2 regions of the Mesorhizobium sp. GW821-FHT07A06 genome follow, and region 1 is predicted to be linked to the other one. Evidence: predicted binding sites of a transcription regulator. Region 1 holds the regulator's gene; the other holds the start of a gene.
What was found. Region 1 encodes PhoB, which activates phosphate uptake and scavenging genes when phosphate is short. Its sites were predicted from a motif close to TGTCATNNANCTGTCAT; they were not measured.
Positions count from the first base shown of each region.

Region 1 (4,376 bases):
GACGCCGGCGGCCTGCTCAACGCTATCTACGGCAGCATCGTGATGACCATCATCGGCATCATCGTCGGCACGCCGATCGGCGTGCTGGCCGGCACCTACATGGCTGAATACGGCCGCTTCTCGAAGCTCACCACCGTGGTGCGCTTCATCAACGACATTCTTCTGTCGGCGCCATCGATCATCATCGGTCTGTTCGTCTACGAGCTGATGGTGCGGCCGATGGGGCATTTCTCGGCGATCGCCGGTGCCGTCGCGCTGGCCATCCTGGTCATCCCGGTCGTCGTGCGCACCACCGAGGACATGCTCAATCTGGTGCCGAACGCGTTGCGCGAAGCCGGCACCGCGATCGGCGCGCCGCGCTGGGTGGTCATCCGTTCGGTCGCCTATCGCGCGGCACTTTCGGGCATCGTCACCGGCATATTGCTGGCCATTGCCCGCATCTCCGGCGAGACCGCACCCCTTCTTTTCACGGCGCTGAACAACCAGTTCTGGTCCAGCAATCTCAACGCGCCGATGGCCAGCCTGCCAGTCACCATCTTCCAGTTCGCTCTCAGCCCCTACGAGGAATGGCAGCAACTGGCCTGGACCGGCGCACTCATAATCACATTGACGGTTCTCGCGCTCAGCATCTTTGCGCGCAGCCTGACAGGACGCAGAGAGGACAAATGAGCCAGATGTTGTCTCCAGACATGACGATCGCCGCCGAGGCGGCGGCCAAGGCCAAGATCGAGGTCAAGAACCTCAACTTCTACTACGGCCAGTCGAAGGCGCTGAAGGATATCACGCTGTCGCTGCCCGAGCGCAGCGTCACCGCCTTCATCGGCCCTTCCGGCTGCGGAAAGTCGACGCTGCTGCGCGTCTTCAACCGCATCTACGAGCTCTACCCCAAGCAGACCGCCGAGGGCCAGGTGCTGCTCGACGGCCAGAACGTTCTCGACCGCTCGCAGGACCTCAACCTTTTGCGCACCAAGATCGGCATGGTGTTCCAGAAGCCGACGCCGTTCCCGATGTCGATTTATGAGAACATCGCCTTCGGCGTCAGGCTCTATGAGAAGATCAGCAAGGCCGAGATGGACGGCCGTGTCGAGCAGGCGCTGAAGCGCGCAGCCCTGTGGACGGAGGTCAAGGACAAGCTCAATGCCAGCGGCCTCAGCCTGTCGGGCGGCCAGCAGCAGCGGCTGTGCATCGCCCGCACGGTGGCGGTGAAGCCGGAGGTCATCCTGCTCGACGAGCCGGCCTCCGCGCTCGATCCGCTGTCGACCGCCAAGATCGAGGAACTGATCGACGAGCTGCAAGCCGACTACACGATCGTCATCGTCACCCACAACATGCAGCAGGCGGCGCGCGTCTCGAAGCAGACCGCCTTCATGTATCTGGGCGAACTGGTCGAATTCGACCGTACCGAGAAGATCTTCACGTCGCCCCGCGAAAAACGCACGCAAGACTACATCACCGGCCGCTTCGGCTGATCGCACGCATTACGAGGACCAGGATCATGGCCGAACACACAGTCGCAGCCTTCGACGAGGATCTCGGACAGATCAGCAGGCTGATCAGCGACATGGGCGATCTCGCCGGCTCGATGGTCGGCGGTGCCACCAAGGCGCTGTTGAATTCCGACAATGCGCTGGCACAGCGCGTGGTCTCCGACGACGCCATCATGGATGCACGCCAGCGCGAACTCGACGATCGCGCCATCACGCTGATCGCCAAGCGCCAGCCGATGGCCGACGATCTGCGCCATGTCGTCGGGTCGATCCGCATGGCCGGCGACCTCGAACGCATTGGCGACCTTGCCAAGAACATCGCCAAGCGCGTCGGCACCGTCGGTCTCGCCGCAACGCCGCGCGACCTGTCGCATTCCATCGACGCCATGGCGCAACTGGTGCTGATCCAGGTGCAGGGCGTGATCGAGGAGTATGCGGCGCGCGATGCCGCCGCGCTTGCGAAGCTGCGCGCCGACGACGAACGCATCGACGTCAAATACACGTCGGTGTTCCGCGAACTCCTGACCTACATGATGGAAGATCCGCGCAACATCACCGCTTGCACGCATCTGTTGTTCTGCGCCAAGAATCTCGAACGCATCGGCGACCATGTGACCAACATCGCCGAGAACGCGTACTATGTCCTGACCGGCACGCAACTGCCCGCCAACCGCCCCAAACAGGACGAGACGGCGATGTCGGCGCCGGCGGCTTGACGCAAGAGGTGACCAATCGATGATCGCGCCACGCATTATGGTGGTGGAGGATGAGGAGCCGCTGGGAGTGCTGCTCCGTTACAATCTTGAATCCGAAGGCTACCAGGTCGAGGTGGTGCCGCGCGGCGACGAGGCTGAAATCCGCCTGCAGGAGAACGTGCCCGACCTTCTGGTGCTCGACTGGATGGTGCCGGCGGTGTCCGGCATCGAACTCTGTCGGCGCCTGCGCATGCGGCCCGAGACCGAACGGCTGCCGATCATCATGCTGACGGCGCGCGGCGAGGAGAGCGACCGCGTGCGCGGCCTTTCGACCGGTGCTGACGACTATCTGGTCAAGCCGTTCTCGACGCCGGAATTCATGGCCCGCGTCAAGGCGCTGCTGCGCCGCGCCAAGCCGGAAGTGCTGTCCAGCGTGCTCAAGGTCGGCGACATCGTGCTCGACCGTGAATCGCACCGGGTCTACCGCAAGAAGAGCGAGATCCGGCTTGGGCCGACCGAATTCCGCCTTCTGGAATTCATGATGCGCCATCCCGGCCGCGTGTTCTCGCGCAGCCAACTGCTCGACAATGTCTGGGGTGAGACGATCTATATCGACGAGCGCACCGTGGATGTGCATGTCGGCCGCCTGCGCAAGGCGGTCAACAATGGCCGCATGCCCGACGTCATCCGCACCATCCGTGGGGCAGGCTACGCGATCCGTGAGGATTAGGTCCTTGGCGCGGAAGCGTTGACGGGTTGCATCCGCTCCCGGATAGAACGCATTTGGTGTTGGCTCAGAGCTTATGGCTTCGTCATCCCAGGGTCTCCGCGACGGAGCTTCGCTCCTGCTCCGGCCAGGGATGACGACCTCGAGGGGGCTCGGCCAATCTCCAGCGCTGATCTGTGGGATCGGCACAGGCGTTCGCTCAAGCCACATTCTTCCCAGCACTCCCTCTCGCCTGCACGCCCGGCGCGAAGATTTCCTGATCGACGAAGGTCAGTGCGCGCATGGCACAGCCCTCGCGGATCAGGGGCAGCTCGTTCGGTTCGGTGTCGAACGAAATCGATTTCGAGTGCTGGCCGCCAGCGGTCTGGGCGATCGCCTCGCGCAATGCCGGCTCGATCAGGTCGAAGGCGGCGGCGCTGACGCCGACCATGGCCACGGGGGCGGGATCGATCAGCGCGAACAGGCTGCCGAGGCCGTAACCCAGTGCTTCCCCGGCCTTGCGATAGGCTTCGCGCTCGGGCCCGGCCCGTTCACGTGCCGTGGCGGCGAGCGCCCGCATCTGCGCATCGCTGACATCGGCGACCGGCTCGGTGTCCTCGCCAAGCTGCCTGGCATTGCGCCAGATGGCGTAGTTGCCGGCATAAGCCTCGACGCACCCGCGCCGCCCGCATCGGCAGAGCGCGCCGCCTGGCCGATGGATCATGTGGCCGAACTCGCCGCCCGACGAATGGGTGCCGGTGAACAACTCGCCCTTCAGCACCAGGCCCATGCCGATGCCGTGCGACAAAAGGATGGCGATGAAGTCGTCGCGGTAGCGTTCGGGGTCGCGCCAGCGCAGCGCCACGGCCATCATGTTGCAGTCGTTCTCCATGGTGGCCGGGATGCCGAACTCGGCTTCCAGTATGTCGGCGAAGGCGATATCGGTCTGCGGCGTGATCGGCGACCACAGCATGGCCCTGGCCTCGGTGTCGGTGATGCCCTGGATCGCCAGTGCGATGCGGGCGACGCTGCGCACGTCGATATCGGGATCCTCGAGGCGGCGCCGTACAATGGCGACGCATTCACCGATCAGCGCCTCACGCGACATGGTCAGCGTGTCCAGCCGGCGCTGTTCCTCCGATATCACCTGGCCGGCATAGTCGATGACGGCGACGGACAGGAAATTCAGCGACAGCACCACGGTCATGATGGCCGCGGCCTCCGGGTTGAGGCCGAGGCCGACCTGTGGCCGGCCGCGTTTGAGCGCACCGGCCTCGCTCGGCTTGCCCTCGGCCAGGATGCCTTCGCCGATCAGGTCGGAAGAGATCGCCGATATGGTCGAATGGCTGAGGCCGGTGGTCGCGGCGATCTCGGTGCGCGACGGTTGGCCGGCCCGGCGCACGGCCGCAATCACCATGGCGCGGTTGCGCCGGCGCAGATCGTCGTGGCGGATTCCGACCGACATACTTTCCCACATCCTCCCCGGTC
Region 1 covers NZ_JBWKRC010000005.1:492,981-497,356, forward strand. The annotation lists gene pstA (phosphate ABC transporter permease PstA) at 1-669, shown strand, start outside; gene pstB (phosphate ABC transporter ATP-binding protein PstB) at 666-1,469, shown strand; gene phoU (phosphate signaling complex protein PhoU) at 1,496-2,203, shown strand; gene phoB (phosphate regulon transcriptional regulator PhoB) at 2,223-2,912, shown strand; gene AC07SZ_RS19590 (ROK family protein) at 3,109-4,353, opposite strand.

Region 2 (4,376 bases), on a different contig from region 1:
TGCCGACCGCATCATCGACGTCACCGCCTTTGCTCCGGGAAAACTCGCCGCATGACCAGGAAATTGTCGGAGACGCCGCTGGTCCACCCGACGGCGGAGGTACACAACTCGACGCTTGGCCGCTGGACCGAGATCGCCGACCGCAGCCGGGTTTCGGAAAGCGAGCTCGGCGATTATTCCTACATGATGCAGGATTGCGCCGTCTGGTGCGCGACGATCGGCAAGTTCGCCAACATCGCCGCAAGCGTGCGCCTCAATGCCACCAATCACCCGACTTGGCGGCCGACGCTGCACCATTTCACCTACCGCGCCTCGGACTATTGGGACGATGCCGAGCATGAGAGCGAGTTCTTCGCCCAGCGCCGCGCCAAGCGCGTCAGCATCGGCCACGACACCTGGCTCGGTCACGGTTCGACCGTCCTGCCCGGCGTTAGTGTCGGCGATGGCGCCGCGGTCGGCGCCGGCGCCGTCGTGTCGAAGGATGTCGCGCCCTACACCATCGTCGCCGGCGTGCCGGCAAGGCCGATCCGCGAGCGCTTCGACCGCCGCACCGCCGAACGCTATCAGGCGCTTGCCTGGTGGGACTGGGACCATGCCAGGCTGCGCGCGTCACTTGATGATTTTCGCGAGCTTTCGGCCGAGGCCTTCCTGGAGAAATACGAGGGGTAGGTGAATCCCCACATCATCGTCATCGGGGAGCCTGTTCACATCCTTGACACAGGACTCGGACAGGACGCCATCTCCCCAAGGAGATAGCCATGCCCGACACCCTCAGACCCTCGCTCGCCGGATTCTTTGCCGGCTCCAATCCGACCCCACCGACGCATCTCGGTACCCGGTACGACACATCGGGCAATTTCCTGACCGAGCCAGGCAACACCGTCGTCAGCCACCTGGTCGGAGGTTCGCCATCCGAGGCCGTGGTGCTTGGCGTGCGTGAGAAGATGCTGGCGATGCCTGACGCCCACCGGCTCGCCTTCACGCCCGTCTCCAGCCTGCACATGACGCTGTTCCAGGGCATCATCGAATATCGCCGCCGCCTGCCCTTCTGGCCGCACGACGTGCCGCTAGACACCAGCATCGATGCGATGACTCGCCTCTATCTGGAGCGCCTGAAGGGCTTCAAGGGCTTCGGCCCCTTCAACATCAAGGTGATCGAGGTCGTGCCCACCGGCCTCACCGTTGCCGGCGCGACGGACGAGGATGTGCGCATCATGCGTCAATGGCGCGATGCGCTGGCGGTGCCGTTCGGCTACCGGCATCCCGATCACGACACATACGTCTTCCACATCACCTTCGCCTACCAGATTCAGCGTCTCGCCGACGACAGGGCCGCGGCCTGGCAGGCACTGTTCGACGATTGCCTGGCGCTTTTCGCAAGGCAGGCTCCGATAATCGAGATCAAGGCGCCCGCCCTCTGCGCCTTCCGCGACATGAAGCATTTCGAGGAATTGCTGGTGCTCGGCTGATTGCCCGCAAGTCGCCGTTCGCCAAGCCTGTGGAGTGTAACAAAACTGACATGCTGGCGACACGGCAGGTTCATGTGGCTGCGTTAGGCGAATGCCTGACGATCAATATGGACCGGACTGGAACCAGCCCATGTCAGCAAGCCCTGCCACGCTCGAAATCCGCGGTGTCAGCCGACGATTTGGCAAGAACACCGCCGTCAGCGACGTCACCATCTCGATCCCGCAGGGTCAGATGGTCGGCGTCATCGGCCGTTCGGGCGCTGGCAAATCGACCCTTCTTCGCATGATCAACCGTCTCGTCGACCCCAGCCAGGGGTCGATTTTTTTTGACGGCGCCGAGGTCTCCCAGTTGCGCGGCTCACCGCTGCGGCGCTGGCAGCGCGATTGCGCCATGATCTTCCAGCAGTTCAACCTGGTGCCGCGCCTCGACGTGCTGACCAACGTGCTGCTCGGCAAGTTGAACCATCGTTCGACCCTGTCCAACCTTCTCGGCATGTTCTCGCGCGCCGAATGCGCCGAGGCGGTCGCGGCCCTGGAGCGGCTCGACATCGCCCGTACCGCCTTGCAGCCCGCCGGCACGCTGTCCGGCGGACAGCAGCAGCGCGTCGCCATCGCCCGCGCCATGATGCAGCAGCCCAAGGTTATCCTCGCCGACGAGCCGATCGCCTCGCTCGACCCGCTCAACGCCAAGGTGGTGATGGATTCCCTGCAGGACATCAATCTGCGCGAAGGCATCACCGTCGTCACCAATCTGCATACGCTCGATACCGCGCGCGCCTATTGCAACCGCATAATCGGCATGGCCGCCGGCAAGGTCGTCTTCGACGGTCCGCCCGAGGAACTGAACCGCGAGGCCGTGCGCCTCGTCTATGGCGCCGACAGCAACGGCGCAGAGATATCGGAGGCCATCACCTCCACCAGCGTTGCCTTCAAGCAAAAGATCGCAGCATCCGCCGGACCGCTCGAACCTGCTTTCCCAGGTTACTGAGTTCAAGAAAGAGCGGCCTGGATCGTCCGCCCGCGTCAAGGGCACTTGTCAAGATCAAGAACGCTGCCGGCGCGGGGCCGGAACTTACAGGAGAGACATCAATGTTCAGGAAGATGGTTTTGAGCGCCGTTTCGGTGCTCGCGATGGCGACCAGCATGGCCCACGCGGCCGACATGAAGGAATTCCGTGTCGGTATCCTCGGCGGCGAGAACGAAACCGACCGCCTGCGCAACTACCAGTGCCTGGCCGATCACCTGAAGGCCGAATTCGGCTTCGAGAAGGTCTCGCTGTTCCCGGCCGCCGACTATGACGGCGTCATCCAGGGCCTGCTCGGCGGCACCCTCGACTTCGCCGAACTCGGCGCCTCCGGCTATGCCAGCGTCTATCTCAAGGACCCCAAGGCGGTCACCCCGATCCTCACCACCAAGCAGACCGACGGCTCCACCGGCTATTACTCGATCGGCCTGGCGCTGAAGACCTCGGGCATCACCGACATCAAGTCCGCGAAGGGCAAGAAGCTCGGCTATGCCGATCCGGACTCCACCTCCGGCTACCTGATCCCGCTGACCCAGATCCCGAAGGACACCGGCGCGTCGAACGAAACCTTCTTCGCCTCGACCCAGTTCAACGGCGGCCACGAGAACAACATCCTGGCCGTACGCGACGGCAAGGTTGACGTGGCGGTGGACGATTCCTCCGGCATCGGCGATTTCAAGAACGGCTTCACCTCGGGCACCTTCCACAAGGTCGTCGCCAAGGGCGCCGTCGACCCGAACGACTTCGTCGAAGTCTGGCGCTCGGGCCTGATCCCGAATGGCCCGCTGGTCGTGCGCACGGCGATCGGTGAGGACATGACCGCCAAGCTCGCCGCCTTCTTCACCGAACTCCCGACCAAGGACAAGGCTTGCTTCGAAGGCGTCGAAGGCGGCGATTTCACCGGCTATGTGCCGGTGAAGCCGGACTTCTACAACGTCATCGTCGAAGCCCGTAAGGCAGCCATCGGCGGCTAACGGCGAAATTGCAGGGGGCGGTACCTCAGGTACCGCCCTTTTTGCATCTCCGACCATGACCCTCTCCGTGACAGCCCCCTCTTTGACAACGCCGTCTGGCGCCGCCCATCAGATGGCCGATGCCTGGCGACGCCAGACGTCGCTGCGCCGGTTTTATACCGTGCTCGGCGTCGGCCTGCTTCTCGCCGCGATGCTGGCAAGCATGTGGTTCGCCGACGAAGCCAATGCCGGCCATTTCTTCGACCGGCTGCCGCATATTCTGGATTTCCTGAGCTGGCTCGTCCCCAAGGACTGGAACGACGTCTGGCGGGCGCTCTTCGATATTGCCTCGCCGCACGACAACGGCTCACAGGAATTCAACTTTCCGCTTGGCCGCGTCTATGTCTGGGGCGGTCTCTACGTCCCCGAATATTTCGAGCTGATGTTGACCACGGTCAACGTGGCGCTCGTCTCGACCGTCATCGGCTTCGTCCTCGCCGTGCCATTCTCCTTCATCGCGGCGCGCAACCTGACGCCGCACCCGCTGCTGCGGCTGGTCGTCAAGCGCGTCATGGAACTGCTGCGCGCCTTTCCGGAGATCGTCATCGCCGGCCTGTTCGCGGCAATCGTCTCCATCGGCCCGATCGCGGCCATCATCGCCATCGGCCTGCATTCGATCGGCGCGCTCGGCAAGCTGTTCTACGAGATCAACGAAAACATCGACATGCGGGCCGAGGAAGGCCTGCGCGCAGTGGGCGCCAACTGGTTCGAGCGGGTGCGCTTCGCCGACCTGCCGCAGGTCCTGCCCAATTTCATGTCCTACACATTGCTGCGCGTCGAGATTAACGTCCGCGCCTCCACCATCATCGGCGCCGTCGGTGGCGGCGGCATCGGCGAGGAATTGAAGCTTTCCATCTCACGCGGCTTCGG
Region 2 covers NZ_JBWKRC010000004.1:226,744-231,119, reverse strand. The annotation lists gene phnL (phosphonate C-P lyase system protein PhnL) at 1-55, shown strand, start outside; gene AC07SZ_RS15360 (DapH/DapD/GlmU-related protein) at 52-669, shown strand; gene AC07SZ_RS15355 (DUF1868 domain-containing protein) at 759-1,469, shown strand; gene phnC (phosphonate ABC transporter ATP-binding protein) at 1,600-2,457, shown strand; gene phnD (phosphonate ABC transporter substrate-binding protein) at 2,559-3,467, shown strand; gene phnE (phosphonate ABC transporter, permease protein PhnE) at 3,580-4,376, shown strand, end outside.
Region 2: a site for PhoB is predicted at 1,505-1,521, ahead of phnC (phosphonate ABC transporter ATP-binding protein). Genes of this name have one in related genera too.